DNA from 2 places in the Lysinibacillus sp. GJ-1 genome. Region 1 is predicted to be linked to the other one. Evidence: predicted binding sites of a transcription regulator. Region 1 holds the regulator's gene; the other holds the start of a gene.

The links. Region 1 encodes LexA, which represses DNA repair genes until DNA is damaged. Its sites were predicted from a motif close to CGAACATATGTTCG; they were not measured.
Region 2: recA (recombinase RecA) is a predicted target of LexA. The motif match lies at 8,316-8,329, and genes of this name have one in related genera.

What each region holds. Positions count from the first base shown of each region.
Region 1 is NZ_CP088912.1:1,262,138-1,274,001, forward strand. Features, by position in the region: gene LO754_RS05770 (A24 family peptidase) at 1-667, shown strand, start outside; gene LO754_RS05775 (gamma-glutamyl-gamma-aminobutyrate hydrolase family protein) at 680-1,402, shown strand; gene LO754_RS05780 (GNAT family N-acetyltransferase) at 1,655-2,110, shown strand; gene lexA (transcriptional repressor LexA) at 2,252-2,869, opposite strand; gene yneA (cell division suppressor protein YneA) at 3,035-3,349, shown strand; gene LO754_RS05795 (YneB family resolvase-like protein) at 3,349-4,011, shown strand; gene LO754_RS05800 (GNAT family N-acetyltransferase) at 4,068-4,580, opposite strand; gene LO754_RS05805 (DUF896 domain-containing protein) at 4,753-4,986, shown strand; partial or broken gene tkt (transketolase) at 5,284-7,278, shown strand; gene LO754_RS05815 (hypothetical protein) at 7,804-8,310, shown strand; gene LO754_RS05820 (response regulator transcription factor) at 8,423-9,055, opposite strand; partial or broken gene LO754_RS05825 (sensor histidine kinase) at 9,030-10,067, opposite strand; gene liaF (cell wall-active antibiotics response protein LiaF) at 10,064-10,744, opposite strand; gene LO754_RS05835 (PspA/IM30 family protein) at 10,834-11,472, opposite strand; gene LO754_RS05840 (lmo0954 family membrane protein) at 11,489-11,842, opposite strand.
Region 2 is NZ_CP088912.1:1,122,547-1,134,410, reverse strand. Features, by position in the region: gene LO754_RS05230 (hypothetical protein) at 1-200, opposite strand, end outside; gene LO754_RS05225 (glycosyltransferase) at 197-1,378, opposite strand; gene LO754_RS05220 (glycosyltransferase family 4 protein) at 1,417-2,535, opposite strand; gene LO754_RS05215 (tyrosine-protein phosphatase) at 2,600-3,364, opposite strand; gene LO754_RS05210 (CpsD/CapB family tyrosine-protein kinase) at 3,396-4,100, opposite strand; gene LO754_RS05205 (Wzz/FepE/Etk N-terminal domain-containing protein) at 4,132-4,830, opposite strand; gene rny (ribonuclease Y) at 5,156-6,715, opposite strand; gene recA (recombinase RecA) at 7,170-8,234, opposite strand; partial or broken gene LO754_RS05190 (competence/damage-inducible protein A) at 8,478-9,736, opposite strand; gene pgsA (CDP-diacylglycerol--glycerol-3-phosphate 3-phosphatidyltransferase) at 9,754-10,332, opposite strand; gene LO754_RS05180 (helix-turn-helix domain-containing protein) at 10,380-11,291, opposite strand; gene LO754_RS05175 (DUF3388 domain-containing protein) at 11,308-11,864, opposite strand, start outside.

The DNA.
Region 1 (11,864 bases):
GAAGGAGTCGATAATCCAACCACCATCGCACTGTACGACCTGTCAGAGGCAATTGACGGCAATAGATTTAATACCTGTATTGTCCTATATATTTTTAGGAGGCAAATGTCGTAGCTGCGGGCAAAAAACTGCATGGATTTATCCATTCATCGAGCTGCTGACCGGGATATTATTTGCCTTTTCATATTGGCAATATGGATTTAGTGAACAATTTATCGTGGCATTATTATTGATTTCATTATTGGTGATTGTGGTTGTATCGGATATTACCTATATGCTTATACCAGATAAAGTGCTATTGTGCTTTTTGCCATTATTAGTGATTGGGCGTATGCTAGCGCCTTTGACGCCTTGGTGGGATAGTATTGTAGGTGCTGTCGTTGGCTTTGGCGTAGTATATAGTATCGCAGTTGTGTCGCGTGGTGGAATTGGTGGTGGCGACATAAAATTATTCTTTTTACTCTACTTTGTATTAGGTACAATCCACACACTATTGACATTATTTATAGCAGCCGTTATTGGAATGGTTGCTGGAATGATTGTGCTGCAAGTGCGCCAGCAAGGTAGAAAAACAGCGATTCCATTTGGCCCTGCCATCGCACTAGCAGCGGTCATAGTGTATTTCTATGGAAATGTCATAATACAGTGGTATGTAGGATTATGGTAAGGAGGGAGATAGATGAAACCAATTATAGGTATAACGGCGTTTGCGGAAGATGATTTATCATCGAGATTAAATGTAGCCTATAGCGAAAGCATTATTGAGGCTGGAGGGATCCCATTTATTATTCCGCTGGGGGTAGAGGAAGATGCGGCACAAATTCTATCGTTAACGGATGGTTTACTTTTATCGGGTGGGCACGATGTTCATCCATTTGAATTTGGTGCTGAACCTTTACCAAGGCTAGGAAAGATACACCCGGAGAGAGACAAGGTGGAACTGGCCTTACTTAATGCAGCCTTTACAAGGAAAATGCCGATATTCGGTATTTGCCGTGGTATTCAAATGCTCAATGTTGCATTAGGTGGAACATTATACCAAGATGTTGATAGTGAATATCATAGTAGTAAACTGTTAAAACATGCACAACAAGCAGCTCGTGGCGTCGCAACGCATTATGTTCACATAACACCTCATACATTGTTAAAAACAATTATTGAAGAAGAAAAAATTGCTGTTAATTCCTTTCATCATCAAGCAGTAAATGTTTTAGCAGAGAAGCTAGTCGTTGCAGCAAAATCTAGTGATGGTCTAGTCGAAGCGGTGGTCCATGAAGAGTTTCCGTTTTGTCTAGCAGTTCAGTGGCACCCAGAAGAACAGGCAATTGTAGGAGATATTGCTGCACAAAAACTTTTTTCAGCTTTCGTTAAAGCGAGCATGCTATATAAAAGAGAAGCATAGGGATGACAGCTAAGAAACCAAACGAAAATTTAATAGTTTAGCCTTTAAATACAGTCTTTCACATAGAAAAGGCTGTATTTTTATTGTCATAATTGGAGGTATAGTTTAAGAGAAATTCTAACTATGCAAATTGATAATTACTTCAAGGCAAAAGGCAGCTACGCAGAGTTTCTTCAGGTAATTACAGTGAAACAAAGGATTAATAATAAATGTTATAATTGCATTTATATGTTAAATAAAGGGGTGGTTGTAATGGAATATAAATTATTAGTGGAAGAGGATTTAAGTAAATGTACCGAAACATTTATTGAAGTATTTAATGATGCGCCTTGGAATGATAAATGGACATTTTCGCAAGCTAAAAAATATTTATTAGATTTTTATCAGACACCTGGATTCTTAGGAGTTTTAGCAATAGAAAATGACGAGATTTTAGGCTGTATTTTAGGAGTCAATAGAGTTTGGTGGAGCGGAGATGAATTCTTTATTAATGAAATGTACGTAAAACAACAACAGCAGAATAAGGGAATTGGAAGAGCGCTGTTAAATCATTTAATTAAAGAACTCGATAATAACAAAATAAATAACATTGTACTGCTTACAGATAGAGGGATACCTGCCGAAGAATTTTATAAAAAAAATGGTTTTGAAGAAATAGAAAGAATCATCTTTCTACATAAGAACATTAAACAATCGTTATCACGTTGATGAACTTAATGATATATGCCATAGAACGCTCCTAAATGTAAGTTTGAGCACACATGCAAAAGCCACGAATGTTATCCCATCAACATTTCGTGGCTTTCCTAATCGAACATTATTTTTTCGCAAAATTAGTATAAGAATGCATTAATGTACACGGCGATATAAGCCGACAACTTGTCCTAAAATCGAAACTTGGTCTACAATAATCGGTTCCATTGTAGCGTTCTCTGGCTGTAAGCGGAAATGATTTTTTTCTTTAAAGAAGCGTTTGACAGTTGCTTCATCTTCTTCGGTCATGGCTACGACGATATCACCGTTATCGGCTGTTGCCTTTTGCTTGACGATGACTAAGTCCCCGTCAAAAATTCCTGCCTCAATCATCGATTCACCCATGATTTCTAGCATAAATAACTGATCTTCGCTTGTCCCGTAAATATCCGGTAAAGGGAAATATTCATCGATATTTTCAATCGCTGTAATTGGAGATCCAGCAGTAACCTTCCCTACAAGTGGTACATGGATAACACTTTGCTTTTGAATCGAATCCTCAGGCTCTAAAATTTCAATTGCACGCGGTTTAGTAGGATCTCGTCGAATAAAGCCTTTTTGCTCTAAACGAGCTAAATGTCCATGAACTGTTGAGCTTGATGCAAGTCCAACTGCTTCACCAATCTCACGTACAGATGGTGGATAGCCCTTTGCGCGTACTTCTTCTTTGATAAACGCTAGTATGTCTTCTTGTCTTTTCGAAACTTTTTTCATGATTGCTCACCTCTTTTTTTTATATCATTCTTCTTACTAGATAGTATAGCAGAATGCGAACACTTATGCAAACATAGGTTCGAAAAGTGTTTGACAAAAACGTTTGTTCGCTTTATTATAAGAACATACATTCCGAACAAACATTCTAAAAAGGGGATATGATGCATGAATTGGTTTAAAAAAAATACACATATTTCAATTTTATTGGGCGTAATTTTCTTATTTGCAGGCTATCTTTTTATAACTGATCCTGGAGACATTACCTACACTGAAATTCATATAGAGCATGGCGATAGCTTATGGTCGTTAGCCGAACAATACCGTGGTAAAATGGGTACGGATGACTGGATTAACCTTGTGAAAGCCGAGAACGAATTACATAGCGTTAATATTGTTGCAGGGAAATCACTCGTTATACCCGTAGTGGGTGACAATAAGATGCCCACCAATTCTATTGAAATTGCGAGAAGTGGAAAATGATGAATAAAAAACGAACGGCTGTACTGTACTGCCGGGTTAGTACGGAAAAAGAGACCCAAAGTTCTTCATTAGAACGACAACAAGAAGAATTGCTGCGTTATGCCAAGGAACAAAACTATGAAGTGATACAGGTTTTTCAGGACAAACATAGTGGTTATGATGTGGAACGCGAAGGTTTACTGGAGATGCTCGATTTTATTAAAGAAAAAGAAATTCAAGCATTATTTGTGCAAGATGAAACACGTTTAGGGCGTGGGAATGCGCGAATGGCTGTACTCCATTTATTGCAAAAAACAGATACAGATGTTTTTTCGATGCGAGATGCGGGGCCTGTCCAATTAAATGAGATGGACACGATGTTGCTTGAAATATTAGCGATTGTAGAGGAGTATCAGCGTAAAATTCATAATGCGAAAATTCGCCGCGGTATGCGTCGGGCAGTAGAAAATGGCTATCGTCCAGAAAATAACTTGTCCAATCGTGGCAATCCAAATGGTCAGGAGCGCAAGGAAGTACCGGTAGAAGAAATTGTGAAGTTGCGAAATCGGGGCTTTACTTTTGAAGAAATAGCCATGACACTTAGAGGTCTTGGCTTCGAAGTTAGTAAGGCAACCGTACATAGGCGCTATCAAGAACATCAAGAAAGATTAGCAGGCAAATAATTTGCACTGCTAGTCTTTTTTTATTCTACTAACAGTCTTGAAGTGTAGTAGAGAGCTCAACTTTGCCATTCTTCCTGCAAAATAGCGTAATAGTACTCATCCCACCAATCGTCACCATGTGGTATACATTTTTTGAAAAATCCTTCACGACGCATGCCGATTTTTTCCATAACGCGATAAGAAGCGATATTTTCGGGCTGACATGTGGCGATGATTCGATGAAGCTTCATTTTCGTGAAGCCGTAATCTAATAGTGCTTGTGCTGCCTCCGACGCATAGCCTTTACGATAATACGCAGGATTTAACACCCATCCAATTTCATATGTATGTTCGCCAAAGTAAGGATGGAATACGAGATGACCGATAACCTGTGACTGCTCCTGTAAAACAATGGCGAAATGCTTTGCTTCATCACGATTATCTGATATAAATTTTTGCACTTGTTGTGCAGTTAAAACGCCTTCTGGCATATAGTGCATCACGGTTTGATCGGACATATAGTTAACAACAGCCTGCCAATCTTGTATTTCAAATTTTCGGATATGTAATCGCTGTGTTGTAATGTTCACCTTATTTCCCCCAATATGTGTTCTTTATTAATAGTTATACACTACTAACATTTGGAAGTCATGTAAATTGTGGCTAAGCTGTGTGATTAAGGGTTGGTATAACTGCATTTTAAGGGAAAGCATGCTATACTTTGCATACTGAAGTCATCAAGGTATTGAAAGGTGTGTAACGATGTTATCCAAAGAAAAAATTAATCGAATCAATGAATTAGCAGCAAAAGCTAAAGCGGGCAGTTTAACGGAAGAAGAAGCGAAAGAGCGTACATCCCTTCGCAAAGAATATTTAGATACATTTAGAGCAACGATGCGCAATACAATTGAAAATGTTAAAGTTGTCGATCAAGAAGGTAATGACGTAACGCCTGAGAAGGTAAAACAAGCGAAAAAAAATAAATTTCTAAATTAATATGACACATTTCATGCAGGATGTAAGCAAACACATTTCGCGTGGACATTTCACTATAGATTTCTAGCAAAATCCTTGCCATCACTGAAGAAGGTTTCTTTTTTTATTTGTTAAACCTTCCTCCAAAATAGGCAGTAATTTTGTCGTTATTTCTATCATTGCTATGTCTAAGTTACAGAATGATGATAAAGTATGTCATAAATCTCAAATAGTATAACAAAAGCATTGTTTTCTAGGACAATGTTGACTAAACTGTAGTAGAACAATATATAGGACGAGAAAGGATGTCACAACATAATGACTCAACATGCGGACCAACTAGCGATTAATGCTATCCGAACATTGTCAATTGATGCAATTGAAAAAGCAAATTCAGGTCACCCAGGCTTACCAATGGGGGCAGCGCCAATGGCTTATACGCTTTGGACAAAACAACTTCGCCATAATCCGGCAAATCCAAAATGGTATAACCGCGATCGTTTCGTACTTTCAGCAGGTCATGGCTCTATGCTTTTATATAGCCTACTTCACCTTGGCGGTTAAGGCCTACCAATGGAAGAAATTCAAAACTTCCGTCAATGGGATTCATTAACTCCAGGACATCCAGAATACGACCATACGGTTGGGGTAGAGGCAACAACAGGTCCACTTGGACAAGGGATTGCGATGACAGTTGGTATGGCAATGGCAGAGCGTCATTTAGCAGCGACTTATAATAAACCAGGACATGAAATTGTCGATCACTATACATTTGCGCTTTGTGGCGACGGCGACTTAATGGAAGGTGTTGCGGCTGAAGCGATTTCATTAGCTGGACATTTAAAACTTGAAAAATTAATCGTGTTATACGATTCAAATGATATTTCATTAGATGGTGATTTAGAAAAATCATTCTCAGAAAACGTACAAAAACGTTTTGAGTCATATGGCTGGAACTATTTAAAAGTGGCTGACGGTACAGATACAGAAGCTGTTAACCAAGCAATCGAAGAAGCAAAAAAATCAACTGGCAAGCCAACGCTGATTGAAGTGAAAACTGTCATCGGATTCGGTTCTCCAAACAAATCAGGTAAAGCAGATTCTCACGGTGCGCCACTAGGCACTGATGAGGTTGTATTAACTAAAGCAGCGTATGAGTGGGCACATGAGCCATTCCAAATTCCTGCTGAAGTATATGATACATTCAATGCAGCAGCTGAAGTACAAGGTGCACAGCCGGAAGCAGCTTGGAATGCAAAATTTGAAGCTTACAAAGCAGAGTTCCCAGAATTAGCAGCTCAATTCGAAGATGCGATGAATGGTAAGCTACCAGAAGATTTCGCAGCAGAATTGCCAGTTTATGAAGCAGGTAAATCTGTAGCAACACGTTCATCTTCAGGCGATGCAATTAATGCGATTGCGAAGAAAACACCATCATTCTTCGGTGGTTCTGCTGACCTTGCAGGCTCAAATAAAACGACGATGAAGGGTGCAGGCGACTTCTCAGCGGATGACTATGCAGGTCGCAATATTTGGTTTGGTGTCCGTGAATTCGCTATGGGCGCAGCAATGAACGGTATGGCTCTTCACGGCGGTGTTAACGTCTTTGGCGGAACATTCTTCGTATTCTCTGATTATGTACGTCCAGCTGTACGTCTTTCTGCATTAATGGGTCTTCCTGTGACATATGTATTCACACATGACTCAATCGCTGTAGGGGAAGATGGTCCAACACATGAACCAATCGAGCATTTAGCTTCATTACGTGCAATGCCAAACCTTTCTGTTGTTCGTCCAGCAGATGCGAACGAATCAGCAGTAGCATGGGAGCTTGCAGTATCATCAGAAAAAACACCAACTGTATTAGTATTATCTCGTCAAAACTTACCAGTGCTTGACGCGTCAATCGAAACAGTTCGTGAAGGTGTAGTAAAAGGTGCTTACACTGTTTCACCTGCATCGAAAGAAGTAGCAGATGCTATTTTAATTGCAACAGGTTCTGAAGTTTCACTTGCAATTGAAGCGCAAAAAGCATTAAAAGCTGAAGATATGGACGTTGCAGTCGTATCAATGCCTTCAATGGATCGCTTTGAAAAACAAGATGCAGCATATAAAGAATCGGTTCTTCCAAAAGCTGTTACAAAACGTCTAGCAATCGAAATGGGTGCATCATTCGGTTGGCACAAATATACTGGTTTTGAAGGTGACGTTCTTGCAATCGACAAGTTCGGCGCTTCTGCTCCAGGTGAGTTAGTTATGGAAAAATACGGTTTCACTGTAGAAAACGTTGTAGCAAAAGTTAAAGCACTATAAGATTTGGCTTCCATAAAAAATACTGTAAGCTCTAATTAAGCGTTACGGTCAGACTGTAGACAAACTCGGAAATTTTCGAGGTTGTCTACAGTCCTTTTTTTATTTTAAAAATATATGTAGATGACAACTACCGTTGATTTCCATTGCGGGCGATGTTTACTTTTACAACAATGAAAAAAGCTGGCTACTTGTACATGGTAAGCTACTTAACGGAAAGGGTATTGTCGAAGACTATATTCAATGTGGCAAAAATATATTTCTTGTCCTTAAAAAGGTAAAAAAATACAAAAGGCATCCGCGTTGAATTGCTTGATACCTTTTGTCGACAATCTGAAAGTAGCAAGCGCTACTCTAATTTTATTTAATTACTCTTTTATTACTACATAAGTATATCCTATGTTACAAATCTACTTCGATTTCCGTCAAACTTTTTACTACCCGCTTATCCTCAATCCTTTCAATATGATAATATTATTAAAAGAAATTTTATCATAAAGCATAAAAAAATGTAAAAGGTGAGCTTAAATGATTAAAAAATACTTTTTTTCTTTTTTTGCTTTTTTATTTTTATTAGTGGGATGTTCAAATGAAGAAGTAAATATCGTCAAAAAACATGAAGTTATAGAAATTGGGATTGTAGGGGAAATACCTTCGTTAATTAAAGAAAACAATATAAAATTTAAAAAAATAATGTTACAAGATTTACATAAAAAAAATGAAGATTCTTTTGATGCTATCATGATTACGAAAGATTATTTACAAGAAGCTTCCGACGAACAATATACTCAATTTTATTTAAATTCCTCTATACCTATTGTATTTGTTCAGTCAGACAAAGCAATTTCAGCTTTTATTATTCCTAACCACACGTACGAAAATACATTTGAAAATCAAGCTCAAGATTATTTTATCGGTTATTATCAAGGTACTACTTTTGGCGTTGCTTTGAATGGAAATACAAATGAGGATTTAATAAAAGGTTATTGGAGTTTATTTGATTTATTAGATAGATTAAAACAAACAAATAATTAAAAAGAAACCGCAAGCTCCTATTGAGCGCTGCGGTATTTTTTTGATCTTTTCGATGTTACGATCGCCACTAAAACTCGGCGAACCGCCACAAACCTAGCGACATTAATAAAAATTACTTTGCTAAACCATTTTGAAAGGCGTAGACGACAGCTTGTGTTCGATCTTGAACGTCTAGTTTGGCTAAAATATTGCTGACGTGGGTTTTCACTGTTTTTAAGGCGATGTATAAGTCATCCGCAATTTCTTGGTTTGCCTTGCCTTTTGCCATTAACAAAAGAACTTCCATTTCACGTTCAGTTAATTGCTCATAAAGGGGTGTATTTGTTCCATAGCGCATACGGTGCATCATTTTAGATGTGACTTCTGGCTCCAAAACAGTTTCTCCGCCCATTGTTTTACGAATGGCATCGGCAATTTGCTTAGCATTGGATGTTTTTAATATATAGCTAATCGCACCAGCCTCTAAAGCGGGATACACTTTATCGTCATCTAAAAAGCTTGTGACCATCATAATTTTCGCTTCTGGCCAAGCTTCAAGTATTTTAACAGTTGCTTCAGCTCCGGTCATCACAGGCATGACATTGTCCATTAAAATAATATCAGGACGAAGGGCGAGCGCACGTTCAACAGCTTCGACGCCATTTTCAGCTTCCCCCACAACAGTAATATCAGGCTGTGCTGACAGGTAGGCAGATACGCCAATTCGTACCATCTCGTGGTCATCCACTATTAATACTTGAATCAACTTCAACAACCTCCTTCTGTAGCGGAACTTTTACCTCCACTATTGTACCTTCTCCAGGCACCGAAACAATTTTATACCTACAACCAATTTCCACGGCTCGCTCAGCGATATTTTGTAAACCGTAGGAAGTCGATTTATCAGCCTCTACATCAAAGCCAAGACCATTATCTTGAATGCGTAAAATAGCAAGATTGTCTCGGGCAACAAGAAGTAGTTCAACTTCTGTTGCTTTAGAATGGCGCAATGTATTGGATAATGCTTCTTGAGCAATACGGAACAGGTGATCTTCCTCAGCCTTTGTTAAAGCTATTTCTTCTAGTTCATATTCTATATGAAAATATACTTTTTGTTGTAGTTCAATAATCAATTCCTCTAAGCCTTGGGCGAGGGTTTTATTGTGCAGTGCAACAGGGCGTAAATGCAATAATAATGCGCGCATTTCTAGCTAGGCCTGCTGTACAATTTTTTCTACTTGCTTTAAACTTTTGGCATTTTCATCGCTTTCCGTTAAGGCAGAAAGTAACATTGAAGCGGCAAATAATTGTTGTGAAACCGAGTCATGGAGCTCACGTGCAAGTCGTTGACGTTCGGCAATAATGCGCTCTTGAATCACTTTATCATTGGCTTCTGCTCGTTCATTGGAAAGGCGCTGTAAGCTTTTTCGCTGTGTATCAATCAATTCGCTCGTTTGAACAAGTGCTTTTTTCAGTGGCTTCGGTAGTGCATGTTTTTTAGGTAAAACAAAATCCGGCTCGATTAATTCTTTTACAAAGCGAGTTGCTTGCGCCTCACGCGCGCGTGCAGTCATGCTAATCCAGCTTGCAATAAAGAAACTAAGCGCAAAGAGACTGATTAAAATTATGCCACCTAATGGAATATTATCATAGTCTTGTTGCCACAAAGGTTCCCATACTTTTTCATTTGGTTCACCCCAAATCGCAAAAAGGAGACCGAATGCCGCGCCAATCAATATGAAAAATATAGAGAAAGCTCTAGAAAGAAAGGCAATCATTTACGTAGCACCTCCAAATCTCCTAGCCATGTAGCGACGTGAATGACGAGGGTACGTTTTGCATCCTCAGGGTTGCCATCTGAGAACACGATACTTTCATTCAAAAGCCGCTGTGGATGTCCTTGCAAACATGTAAAGTCTCCGAATAGCGTTGTGTAGTGTAAGCGAAAAGGAATTTCATAAGGGACATAAATCTGTACTTTACCAATGCCTTGTCGAATCGTAACGAGACTTAGGCCAGCAGGTAAAACTGTTTGCGTTGTATCGATTGTAATGTCACCAGCGAGTCGTTGAATTTGTACATCTTGCCATTTGTAAGCATCTTCAGGCGCAGGTATTGTACCGAATAGTTCGTTTTTAGTTGCCGGTAACTTATCAAATTCCAATGTGACGATTTTCGGTTCGTTTTCTCGTTGTAAGTATTGATAGAGCATGTATAAGAGCAGTATGACGATAAATAGTCGCAAACTCCACATCGTAAAGAGAGCAATTGCAATAAAGAAAATTCCTGTCCATTTTAAAAATCGCTTGTTTTTTGAAAAGCTTAAATAGAGCAGGACAGCACCGATTAATAAACAAAAAGCACCGCCGTTATTGAAAATAGTAAGCTCTACAAATACGAGTAAAAAGAAGCATAGTACCCAAAATGTGAGTTTATTAGTTGTGAAGTTTTGCAAAAGGGTCACCTTTCTTTCTACTATGTAATATTTTACAACAAGAAATAATGCGCCGCTTTTAGTGGCGCATTTCTTTCTATTATAACATGTTATTTCTTTTCAATGAGTAGTGGTGAAACAGCTTCAGTTGAATTTTTTTCAAGCGCTGCTAGGCGTGCTTCGAAAGTTGTTACCTCGTGATCTTTGTCAATACGGTGGGCAAGTTTTTCGATATAGGATTCTAAATCTTCGAAATTCGTTTTATTGTTGTTTGCAATCATGCCGTCCATTTGATGGTGAGCGCGCGTCACATTTTCTTTGCCCATTAGCTGTAATTGACGAACTTTCATATCTTTAATTTTGTGCTTCATTGTTTCAAATTTGCGTTCAAGTTCAAAATATTCACGCGTGTTCACTTCGATACTTGTCTGTAATGTATGGTTACGAGCTGTATAGGCTGCTACTTCGTCGGAAGCAAAATCAATTAAATCTTGCTCGCCACTCGCAAGTGCTAATTGAAGTTGTGCTTCACGTTTTGCTAGTAAATCAGCATTTTGTTTAAGCTCCAGTTCCATTTTTTCTTTTAGTTTGCCCTGGCGCTCTAATAATGTACCCGTTTGCTCAGTTTGTTTTTCAGCCTCGCGAATGTATTGATTTAACATCGCAATAGGATTTTTTTGTTCCTTTTTATCAAATAATTGATGTAAGTCTGCCTCAATTGTGTATCTAAAACGTTGTAATAAGTTCATTTTTAGTTCGCTCCTTTTATTTTGTTAAGTTTGACCATTCTTTTTCAAAGTTTGTAAACGGATCTTCTTCTTTCGCTTCAATTGTTGGAATATTTACTTTTTCGCCATTCCATTTTTTATAAATCACATAAATAATGGCGATTGCTGCAAGACCAATCATTGCTGGAATATTAGAGATAGCCGATAGTACACCGATTAAACCAACTGTAAACCAAATAATTTTTGCAAATGTCGATTTACTACCAATATAGAAGTGCATGCCTAGTGCAACGAATGCAACTGAAAATACTAGGCCAGTAATTGGTCCGATTAAGGCAAGTGCGACACATGCTGCAATAATACCTCCAGTTAATAAAAGAAATTTTTTCATATGTTTTAGCTCCTTTCGTTTG
Region 2 (11,864 bases), 140 kb from region 1:
AACTTTATGACATACACCCATGAAATAAAAAACAGTAAATAATCAAGTCGATGTGGTTGCTTATCCAACAGCATCGCTGTCATTACAAATAGGATAAAAAGCCAAAGAAAAAGCGGATTATCTGTATACATTTTTAACACAACAAAAATACTGGAAACAATACAGAGCAAAATACTATAATTTTTTCTTTTTACTATCATTGACGATCAAACTCCAATACTAATTGCTCTCGTGCCTTTCGATTTGTATAGCTATTTTCTTCAATATACTTTTTCATCTTGTCGAGACAATCCTTATTTTGGATGATATTAGCAATGACCGCGTAAATATCCTCTATATCCCCATCTGTTATCAATCCATTGAAACCATGTTGTATTTGTTCACCTGCTGCTGCAAAATTCGTCGTAATAACGGGCGTTTCTAATATTAATGCCTCACCAACTACCATCGGATAACCTTCATACGCTGAAGTTAATATCAGGACATCGCTTTCTTTAATAAACGGATATGGATTATGACATTCCCCAACAAATTCAACTACATCATCTACACCTAATTGTAATGCTAATTGTTGATTAAAAAGTAAGTCTGGTCCATCACCTATAATTCGCCAATGCAATCGCCCGATAGAAGACTCTTTTAAAAGCTTACATATATATGGAATAAGGTCGAATCTTTTTGTGGCATTGTCCATTCTACCAACAGATACTAAATCTATCGTTCCTTTTTCAAATGGCGTATAATATGTTGCTAACTCTTTAATTTCCGCTATCGGAAAAAAATTGTAGACAACTTGTATTTTATGTTGATAGGGCGGGAGAAATTTCAGTAAATTTCGCTTACATGCTTCAGAAACACAAATTAATCTATCAAAATTTTTATAGGTTTTGATACAAACCTTATAATTAAAATTTGCTCTTAATGGATCCGTATGTATCCATGCAAGCTTTTTATGTGCCTGTACAAATTGATCGACGAATAAATTTGTACCTCGGTTAAAATAACTATTTGGTGCGTCATTAAAATAAGAAATGGCTATATGATAGTGTTTACTAGGGCGATGATTTTTTAAAAGTAATGTATAAAAGTTGTTGGAGCCAATAATGCGTACAAGCAACATACATACTATGCGCAGCAAAATATGCCAGACATTTTTTCTCTGTTTCACGACATAAAAGGGGGTAGCGATTAGTTGTAATAATAAGTTGCCGATATTTACATTGACGTTAGGAGGGATGTCCTTTAAAAGCTCACCTTCACCAAATGTAAAAATATCAATTTCATATTGTTCATCAACACTAAGTTCTTTTAATGTATTAATTAACGCCTTTTGAATACCGCCCATCTGAAAATTTTGCGCAACAAATAATATTTTCATAAAGTCTGAAATCCCCCTAAAATCCAATATTATGTGTGCTATAAATGGCTATACAATGTAATGATACGCTTTTCCATTTCGCTCCAGCTATAGTGGTCTTCATATAACAGTTTCATTTTACGAGAGATCTCTGGCCATTCTTTTTTGCGCTCAATTAACTTTTCAATAGCTTGTTGTAAACTATGTTGATTATAATCAATTAACTCTCCTAGATTATGTGCTGCTACTACTTCCGACATTCCAGTATTTTTCACCATAATTAAAGGTTTTCCGAGCATCAGTGCCTCATAAAATTTATTCGGTGCTGCATAATAGTGATTAGAAACTTCGGGGTCATAAATGGCAGTCATAATGTCACAACTATTTTCTAAAGCGAGTGTTTTGTCATACGGAATCTTCCCGTAATAGAGGATATTGTCATACTTTTGCGCGAGTTCGGCCAATCCGTCTGCATACTCGCCAAATCCGCCAATATGCAATTCATAGTTTCTATTTGCTTTTACTATTTCAACTAGTTCTTTAATAAGTCTTTCCTTGGCTAATATGCCAACATAGACTATTTTTACTTTATCTTTGTTCAACTGTACGTCATGATTTAACGGCATAGGAAGTGGCGTATTATAAATCACCTCTATTTTTTTGGGTGATGCATTCGCTATTTGACCTTTTCGTTTTTCTGTACAAATAATAACAGCATCCACACGATTCAACAGAGCGATATCTATCTTTTCAACAATCTTTCCTATCATTGCTGGCCCATGAAAGGGAGCAGTAATGGAATCAAACATATCATAAATAACTTTTTTACGGAGTAACTTCCCGCATATCGTGCCGATAAATGCTGTATCGAAGTCACAAGCGTGTATAATATCATAAGTATTTTTATGTTGAAGTAGCCATTGAAATAGTTTTATTTGAAATCGCAATAGTGGAAATAAATTTTTTTTAAATCCGCCACCAAAGGTAGCAGGGATGCCAAACCTTGTGATTTTAATGGGCTGTGTACGCTTTAGAAATTGTACTTTTTCCTTATATTTGCTATCTCTATCCCAAGCTACTATTTGTACATGCCAGTTATTTTTTATAAGGCTGTCCACTTCCTTTTCAACTCTAGGATCTGGAGATATTGGATTACTTCTCATAAAAACAACTCTCATCCCTACTGTCCCCTTATTTATTTAATCCCTTCTATCAGTCATGCATGTTTAATTTTTTGCTTATTTAAAATAATCTCCAACCTTTTTTTGTAAATTGATTGTCAGGTTCATATACGATGACAGGCTGATTATGGATGATTCGTGCATTATTGGCTAAAAAATCATCCACTGCATCTAATTGTTTGTGCTTTTCTAAAAAGCGAAGTCCTTTTTCAAATAACAATGGGCGTGTCGTAACATTATGCACATCCGAACCGTATGTATGAACGAGGTTCGAGCGAACTAATCTCAAAGAGAGCTGTTGAATGGATTTGCCAAAATGGCCAGCTAAACTGCCTGCGGTTATTTGTGCGAGTGCCCCCTCTCGTATAAGTTGCTCCAAGCAACTTGGATCTTCTGCTATGGCTGTATTGCGTTCTGGATGTGCAATGATTGGTGTAATACCCGCTGTCAATAAATTGTAAATTATTGTTCGTGTATATGTCGGTATGTAACCTGATGGAAGCTCTAATAATAAGTAATTCGAATCGGCTAATGTGTGCAACTGCCCGCTCTCTAACAACGCTAAAATATTCCCCGCCAGTCTCACCTCATGCCCAGGATAAAGTGTTAACGACATGTGTCGGTTGTCAATTTCCTGCTGTAATTTTATAATTTGTTCATTCACTTCATGAAAAGGAACATTATATAACGGGTGCAGAACATGTGATGTAGCTATCATAGCTGTAATGCCTTCTGCAATGGCTTGTTCAAATAATTGGAATGTCTCCTCTACTGTTTCTGGACCATCATCAACATTCACTAAAATATGGCTATGCATATCGACCATTACATTTCACTTCCCTATCTATACCCATATCCTAACGGTAATAGTGATCATAATATTCGCCTAGTGGTGTTTTATAATTATTTAAAACGACACCTAAAATATTCGCCTTTGACGCCTCAAGACTTAATTTTGCTTTTAGTACGCTTGTATTTTCCACTACACCACTATTGACAATTAATAGTGTGCCATGGCATTTATTAGCTAAAATTTGCGCATCCGTGACCGATAGCAATGGCGGAGCATCAAAAATAATGATGTCAAAATCTTTTATCAGTTGAACAATGACGCTATCCATCGTTTTAGAAGCTAAAAGTTCTGCTGGATTAGGAGGAATTGGTCCGCTTGTCATAACAAAAAGATTCGGAATCTCTGTACTGTTTAACACTTCTGCCATTTCATATTGTCTAGTCAGTAAATTTGATAGTCCCCTTATATTGGCTAAGCGAAATGTATAATGCATGGTTGGCTTACGTAAATCTGCATCAACAATTAATATCTTTTTTCCTTCTTGTGCAAAGACAACACCTAAATTAGCCACATTTGTGGACTTTCCTTCGCCCGGTGTGGCAGATGTCACTAAAATGGTTTTGATTTCTTGGTCGGGCATTGCAAAGGTAATGTTTGTTCGGATGGTACGAAATTGCTCAGAGACAAAGGAATGACTATTCGCAACTGTCACAAGCTTCCTGCCCATTTTGGCTAGTTTTTTTTTATTTGCTCTTTTATGTTGAAACATTGTTACTCCCTCCTTCTGTTATGAGATTTAATCATATATTTTTATAGGTTGCATCGTTTATTTTGCTAATGATACCCATAATCGGCAAGCCAATGATTTCTTCGATATCTTGCTCTGTCTTAACGGTTGTATCCAAGCATTCTAGTAATACAGCAAAGCCAGCGCTTACGATGAACCCTAGCATCGCAGCAGCCACAATATATAAATTTTTGTTTGGCGCCACTGGCTCAGGCTCGTCATCTAATGTCGCTACTGACAAAATATTAATATTATCTATCGTCATTAACACTTGAATCTCCTCTTGAAATACCCCAGCTACTGTATTGGCAATATTAACTGCCATATCAGCTTGCTTGTCTTGAACGGCAATATTCAAAACTTGAGAATTACTCGCACTCGATACAGTAATCTGTTCTTTTAATTTTTCTGGTGTACTATCTAAATGAAGCCGGCTAATCACTTTCGATAAAATAGCAGGGCTTTGAATAATGACATTATACGTATTAATTAAACGCAAATCCGTTTCCACCTGTTGTACACCTAAACGTGATTGTTGGTCGATATTTTTTTGATTTACTAACAGCTGCGTTTGTGCTTCATAAGTAGGCTTTATGATAAAAAAACTAAAGAACGCCGTGACTAATGCTAAAAAAAGTGCAAAGCTCATAATATACAGCAATTGCTTTCGTACTATTTTCACTACATCTTGCAAGGTGATAGTTTCTTGCAACGACCCTCACTCCTTGACATTACATATACTGGCGATTCTATATTTTTGTCAGTTCTTCTGGCATTTTTCACAAAAAGTTTTATAGTATATTATATTATTGATTGCCTTCTTTTATTCATCTTGAAAAAGAGCTAATACGAAGTGTTTCTTATATAAAATTGGACACAAAAAAAGTGTCCCCCTCTGTGGGAACACTGAACAATACAAGATGTTGTTGTGCATTTTTTACTTGAGCTAAATGTTAGCTCTTTTCAAAAAGGCACTGCTTGATGACTCATGTAAAAAGACCCCTCTTGCTTGTAGCCAAGAGGAGTCTTATATTTTATTATTTCGCGTACTCCACTGCACGTGTTTCGCGGATAACAGTTACTTTAATATGTCCTGGATAATCTAGTTCTTCTTCAATGCGCTTACGAATATCACGCGCAAGTCGATGAGAAGCTAAATCGTCAATTTTTTCTGGTTGAACAATAATACGGATTTCTCGCCCTGCTTGGATGGCATATGATTTTTCAACACCATCGTAACTTTCAGAAATCTCTTCTAATTTTTCTAGTCTGCGAATATAGTTTTCCAGTGTCTCACTTCGAGCACCAGGACGCGCTGCAGATAATGCATCAGCTGCAGCTACTAATACTGCAATGACAGATGTTGCTTCTGTATCACCATGGTGAGAAGCGATACTGTTAATAACAACAGGATGTTCTTTATATTTCGTTGCTAACTCCACGCCGATTTCAACATGGCTTCCTTCAACTTCGTGGTCGATTGCTTTCCCTATATCATGCAATAAGCCAGCACGACGAGCTAACGCTACGTCTTCACCAAGTTCAGCAGCTAGTAAGCCTGCTAAATATGCTACCTCCACCGAATGTTTTAGGACGTTTTGCCCGTAGCTTGTACGATATTTCATGCGGCCCAAAATCTTCATTAGGTCAGGGTGTAGATTGTGGATGCCGATTTCAAATGTCGTTTGTTCCCCTGTTTCACGAATTTGTTCATCTACCTCGCGACGAGATTTTTCAACCATTTCTTCGATGCGAGCAGGGTGAATACGACCATCCTGTACCAGCTTTTCAAGTGCAAGTCGAGCCGTTTCACGACGAATTGGATCAAAACCAGATAAAATAACAGCTTCTGGCGTATCATCGATAATTAAATCGATACCTGTTAACGTTTCGAGTGTACGGATATTTCGACCCTCTCTACCAATAATACGGCACTTCATTTCATCATTTGGCAAGTTCACAACAGAAACAGTTGTTTCTGCTACGTGATCTGCAGCAAAGCGTTGTAGTGCCAATGATAAAATTTCACGCGCCTTTTTATCAGATTCCTCTTTCACACGCGTTTCAGATTCCTTCGTCATCACTGCAATATCAGTTGCTAGCTCTTTTTCTACTTCACTTAAGATAATAGTCTTAGCTTCATCTCTTGTTAATGCAGAAATGCGCTCTAGCTCTGTTTTTTGCGCTGCAACGAGCTCGTCCACTTTGCTTTCCATCTGTTCAATATGCTGTTGTCTTTCAGCTAGAGCTTGTTCTTTACGCTCTAAGCCGGCTTCTCTCTTATTTAGAGCATCATCCTTGCGATCAAGATTCTCTTCTCTTTGCAATAAACGGTTCTCTTGTTTTTGAAGTTCTAAACGACGGTCACGAATGTCATTTTCGGCTTCAGTGCGAAATTTGTGAGTTTCATCTTTGGCTTCAAGTAGTGCTTCTTTCTTTAATGCCTCCGCTTCTCGTTTTCCTTCTTCAACGATTGTTTCAGCGACATGTTTAGCACCAGTGATTTTTGAGTCATTCACTTTTTTCATGTAGATATAGCTAACAGCGGCACCAACGATGAGTCCAAGCAAAGCGGAGATGATAGTAATTCCATCCATATGAACACCTCCTCTTGCTATTTGGGTAATACAGTTTCAGTCGGCGCATACAAAAATTGTACTGCCTATTTTAAAGTCATAATTCAGAAATTATACATATTTAATTGTATAGCTAGCCCCAAGCTCTGTCAAGGATAGACGGGCATCTGTTCGCCTATCTGAAAGAAAAAAAGTAAGTCATATCCATAAGGACTATAAATTTACTGTATCTTTTGTGCTAGATAAAATACCTATGCTCCTTAAAAATGAATTTATTTGGGACAAAGGTGTCAATACAATTATTACCACAATTACGTACATCTTAATACAATTATTTTCACTTTCTTTGACAAAACGAAGACTTCTTTCTTACTGGCTATACTTTAGCAGACGATCAAGCGCAATTCATGCCTATGAAACTACAATGAAAACAAAAAAATCGTCCTCACTCCATTAGAGTGAGAACGATATATTATTATTTGTCATCTTCAAGAAGAAGCATTAACTCTTCATCCATTTCCTCATCATCATGTGCAGCAATGGTATAAGATGATGCAGCTATGCCATAAGAAGAACGAATTTTATTTGCAATTTCTTCTAAAATAGCAGGGTTTTCTTTTAAATATTGTTTTGCGTTTTCACGTCCTTGGCCTATACGCTCATCACCATATGCATACCAAGATCCACTTTTTTGAACGATGTCTAATTCTACACCTAAATCCACCGTTTCGCCTTCTTTAGAAATCCCTTCACCATACATAATATCAACTTCAGCTGTACGGAATGGTGGCGCTACTTTATTTTTGACAATTTTAATTTTCGTACGGTTACCCATAATGTCATTACCTTGTTTGATTGCTTCAGCACGACGTACTTCTAAACGAACTGAGCTATAGAATTTTAGCGCACGACCACCAGGAGTTGTTTCTGGATTTCCGAACATAACACCAATTTTTTCACGAATTTGGTTAATGAAAATAGCGATTGTTTTAGACTTATTAATCGCACCTGAAAGCTTACGTAATGCTTGAGACATTAAACGAGCTTGTAAACCAACGTGCGAGTCACCCATATCGCCTTCGATTTCAGCTTTTGGTACAAGTGCTGCAACAGAGTCAATAACGATAATATCAATCGCCCCACTACGCACTAATGCTTCTGCAATTTCAAGCGCTTGCTCACCTGTATCTGGTTGTGATAGTAATAGTTCATCAATATTTACGCCTAATTTTTGAGCGTAAATTGGATCTAATGCATGTTCAGCATCGATAAATGCTGCTTGTCCGCCCTTAGCTTGTACTTCTGCAATCGCATGAAGCGCAACGGTCGTTTTACCTGATGATTCTGGACCATATACTTCAATAATACGTCCACGTGGATAGCCACCAACACCTAATGCTGCATCAAGCGCTAGCGAACCACTTGAAGATGTAGCAATTTCTAAATCTGTTTTTTCGCCTAGCTTCATGATAGAGCCTTTACCGAAATTCTTTTCAATTTGTTTTAACGCCTGTTCTAAGGCTGCTTTACGATCACTCATTGTTTTTCCTCCTTTGAAACTGTTCACTGTTTTTATCTATCTCTACTATACTTGTTTTTGAGAGAACACGCAAGAAAAAAGCGAACATTTATTCGATTTTTGTGCAAAATAAAAATTTGGATAAGTTTTTCCTACCCAAATTCCCATTTTGAACTATCATAATCAATGCTATTTTTAGTGTAATAGCTTCATAACCTGTACATGCATCTTACACTTTTAGAAGTGATAGACTTGTGAAGCAAGCTAAATACGTTTCTTGTAACCTCGTGCTTCCAATTGCTGCATTAAATAGTGACAAGTAAACTTCACGGCACGCAATCGGTTTGTATTGCGCATACCCGATAAGTGAAGTAAATACGTAATTGGCTCTTCGTCATCTATGGCAATACCAATCCATACCGTTCCTACTGGCTGATGGTCATGTGCTGTAGGACCAGCCGCACCTGTTAGTCCGATACCGATACTTGTACCAAATTTTTGACGTACTGCACTAGCCATTGCCGCAGCACATTCACTGCTCACAATACCGTGCGTATCTAGTAATTGTTGAGAAATGCCAAGCTGCTTTACCTTCGCATCTTCGGTATAGGTCACTAGTCCTCCAATAAGCACATTGCCTACACCTGGTATTTCAGCCAGCTCTGATTGAAATAAACCAGCTGTTAAACTTTCTGCCGCAGCAATCGTTAAATTATTGTCCTGCAACATTTCCACCGTTTTTGAGGCGAGTGAGTCATCATTTATGCCATATTGATAGTCGCCAACAATAGCACGAATTTCTGCCACTTTTGCAGCAATCAACTGGTGCGCGTCGTCCTCTGATTGGTATTCGCTGTTACGCGTAAAGTGACCTCTCCATCAGCTGCTAGCGGGGCAACCGTTGGATTGGTTTGTGTATCTAAAATATCCTGTACATGTACTTCTAACTCTGCTTCCCCAATACCATAAAAACGCATTACGTGAGACACAATTACTCCGCCATCATTAAGCATTTTACCAAGCTTTGGCTTCGCTTCAAATTGGAACATCGGCTCTAATTCTTTTGGAGGGCCAGGAAGTAAAATATAAGTGCAATTATCTTTTGTTAAAATCATTCCTGGTGCCATACCATGATGATTAGCAAGCACCTCACTACCTGCTAATATTAGCGCCTGCTTGCGATTATTGTCCGTCATTGAACGGCCTAGTTTAGCAAAAAACTCCTCAATATATGTCAATGCAACTTGATCGAATACAAGGTCTACTCCAAGATGGCGAGCAATCGTCTCCTTCGTCAAATCATCCTTTGTTGGACCTAAGCCTCCTGAAAAAATAATGAGATTAGCGCGCGATTCCGCAATGCTAATTGCTTCTTCTAACCGTTTTGAATTGTCACCAACAACGGTATGATAAAACACATTAATTCCTAACTCAGATAGCTGATTTGAAATAAATTTTGCATTTGTATTTGTAATCTGTCCAAGTAATAACTCTGAGCCAACTGCAAGGATTTCAGCATTCATAATCCACAAGACCTTTCTTATTTAGACTCAAGTAACACACGTCGATTTAGATAGAAATAATCCCATCCAGACCATAGTGTAAAGAATAATGCAATATATAGCATTATTTTATCAAATGGGATACCGAAATACACAAATATTGTATTGTGTAAAAGGGCTGCTGCAATCGCAACAATTTGTGCCCATGTTTTGATCTTGCCAAGCTGATTGGCTGCTACCACTTCTCCACCGCCTGCAAGAATTAAACGTAAGCCAGTTACAGCAAATTCGCGGCTAATAATAACAATAATAATCCAAGCTGGTGCCATACCAAGCTCTACCATTAGAATAAACGCTGCAGAAACAAGTAACTTATCTGCTAATGGGTCTAAAAATTTACCAAACGTTGTTACAAGATTATACTTTCTCGCATAGTAACCATCTACCCAATCCGTAGTCGATGCAATAATAAAAATAAGAGCTCCCACAAAATGATGGACTGGCATCTCTGCACTAAATAAGGTCATTGTTCCCCAGCCGAAATCAAACATCATAACAATGACAAAAAACGGAATAAGTAAGATACGTGAAATGGTAATTTTATTTGGAATGTTCATTTTACTAACACCTTTCATGATGAAAGAAAGTAGTCATCATAGGATGACTACTGTTCTTTATTGAAATTGACGACAATATTTTGCGTTACGATTTGCTGTGCATACGTTAAAAGCTCGTCATTAATATAGACCTTAGCTTGCGTAGAATTACCTAAACGAATACGTGCATAGCTTTGTGCTGTTGCATCAAACTCTACAATTTCCCCCGCTTTATACACACGCGTATCAGTCAGTAATTCTTGCTGCTGTTGGTTACGAATACCAATAAATGTAGGTCCTGATACTTCAATCCGTATTTTAAATGTATCAGTACCCGTTAAAGTGTAAGATGTTGTAGCGCCATCTGCTTCGATTGTACCTGCTGAAATCGTTTGCTTAACCTCTTCGGTTTTACTATCATCTGGTGTTACATCTTCTGTCTGCTCTTTTTCTGTATTAGCTTGAGCTTTTTTATCTTCTTCCTCTTTATCTTTTTCATTATCTATTGGTTTTGGTTTTTTATCGTACTCCATTACTGGTGGTGTATCATTACTTTCACCCGTTCCTGAGTTGCTTCTATTTTGAAATAGAACCCAAATTGCAACGATAATAACAATAATAAATAAAGCGACAATGACTTTCGGCATAGCCTCCATCATTTTATTCGAAGAGGTTTTTGAAACCTTTCTTCTAGTTGAAGTTTGAGTCAATGATTGGCTAACTTGGTCGTTCGGTGTCCCTGGCAATTCGCTTTTAAATGTCTCTAAAATTTCCTCTGGATTTAACCCAACAGCCTCTGCATATTGTTTAATAAAAGCTCGTACATAAAACGAACCTGGCATAATTGAATAATTGCCTTCTTCAATACCTACTAAATAACGTTTTTGAATTTTCGTTATTTCTTGTAAATCGTCTAAGCTGTAGCCTTTAGACAGTCTCGCCTCTTTCAGTCGAGTCCCTAATTCCGCCACTAATAACACCTACTTTAATATCAAATTAAAAATTAAATCCTCCAAATGAATCGGATTCGGACATCATATGATTTTTTTCCATTATTTCATAAGTAATTTCTTCATCTGGGTGATGCCGTAGTTCAATGATATAATCAAAATCCTCAATCTTATATTCAGAATGCTGAACAAACATATCTGGATGCTCTACAACTTTAATCGAAGGCATATTCATCATTTCACGCACTAATTGCAAATGTCGCTCATCAGCGGAACGACGTGTTACAATGCCGTCCAGTATAAAAATATTATTGTCACTGAATTCATCGCCTGCAAGCTTATTACGAATAGTTTGTTTAATCATTGTAGATGATAAAAAAATCCACTTTTTATTGGCACAAACACTTGCCGCAACAATAGATTCCGTTTTACCAACCCGAGGCATCCCACGTATCCCAATGAGTTTATGACCTTCCTTTTTAAAGAGTTCTGCCATAAAATCCACTAAAATACCTAGTTCATCTCGGACGAAGCGAAAAGTATTTTTTTCATCTGCATCTCGAGGAATATAATGACCATGCCTAATAGCTAAACGATCACGGA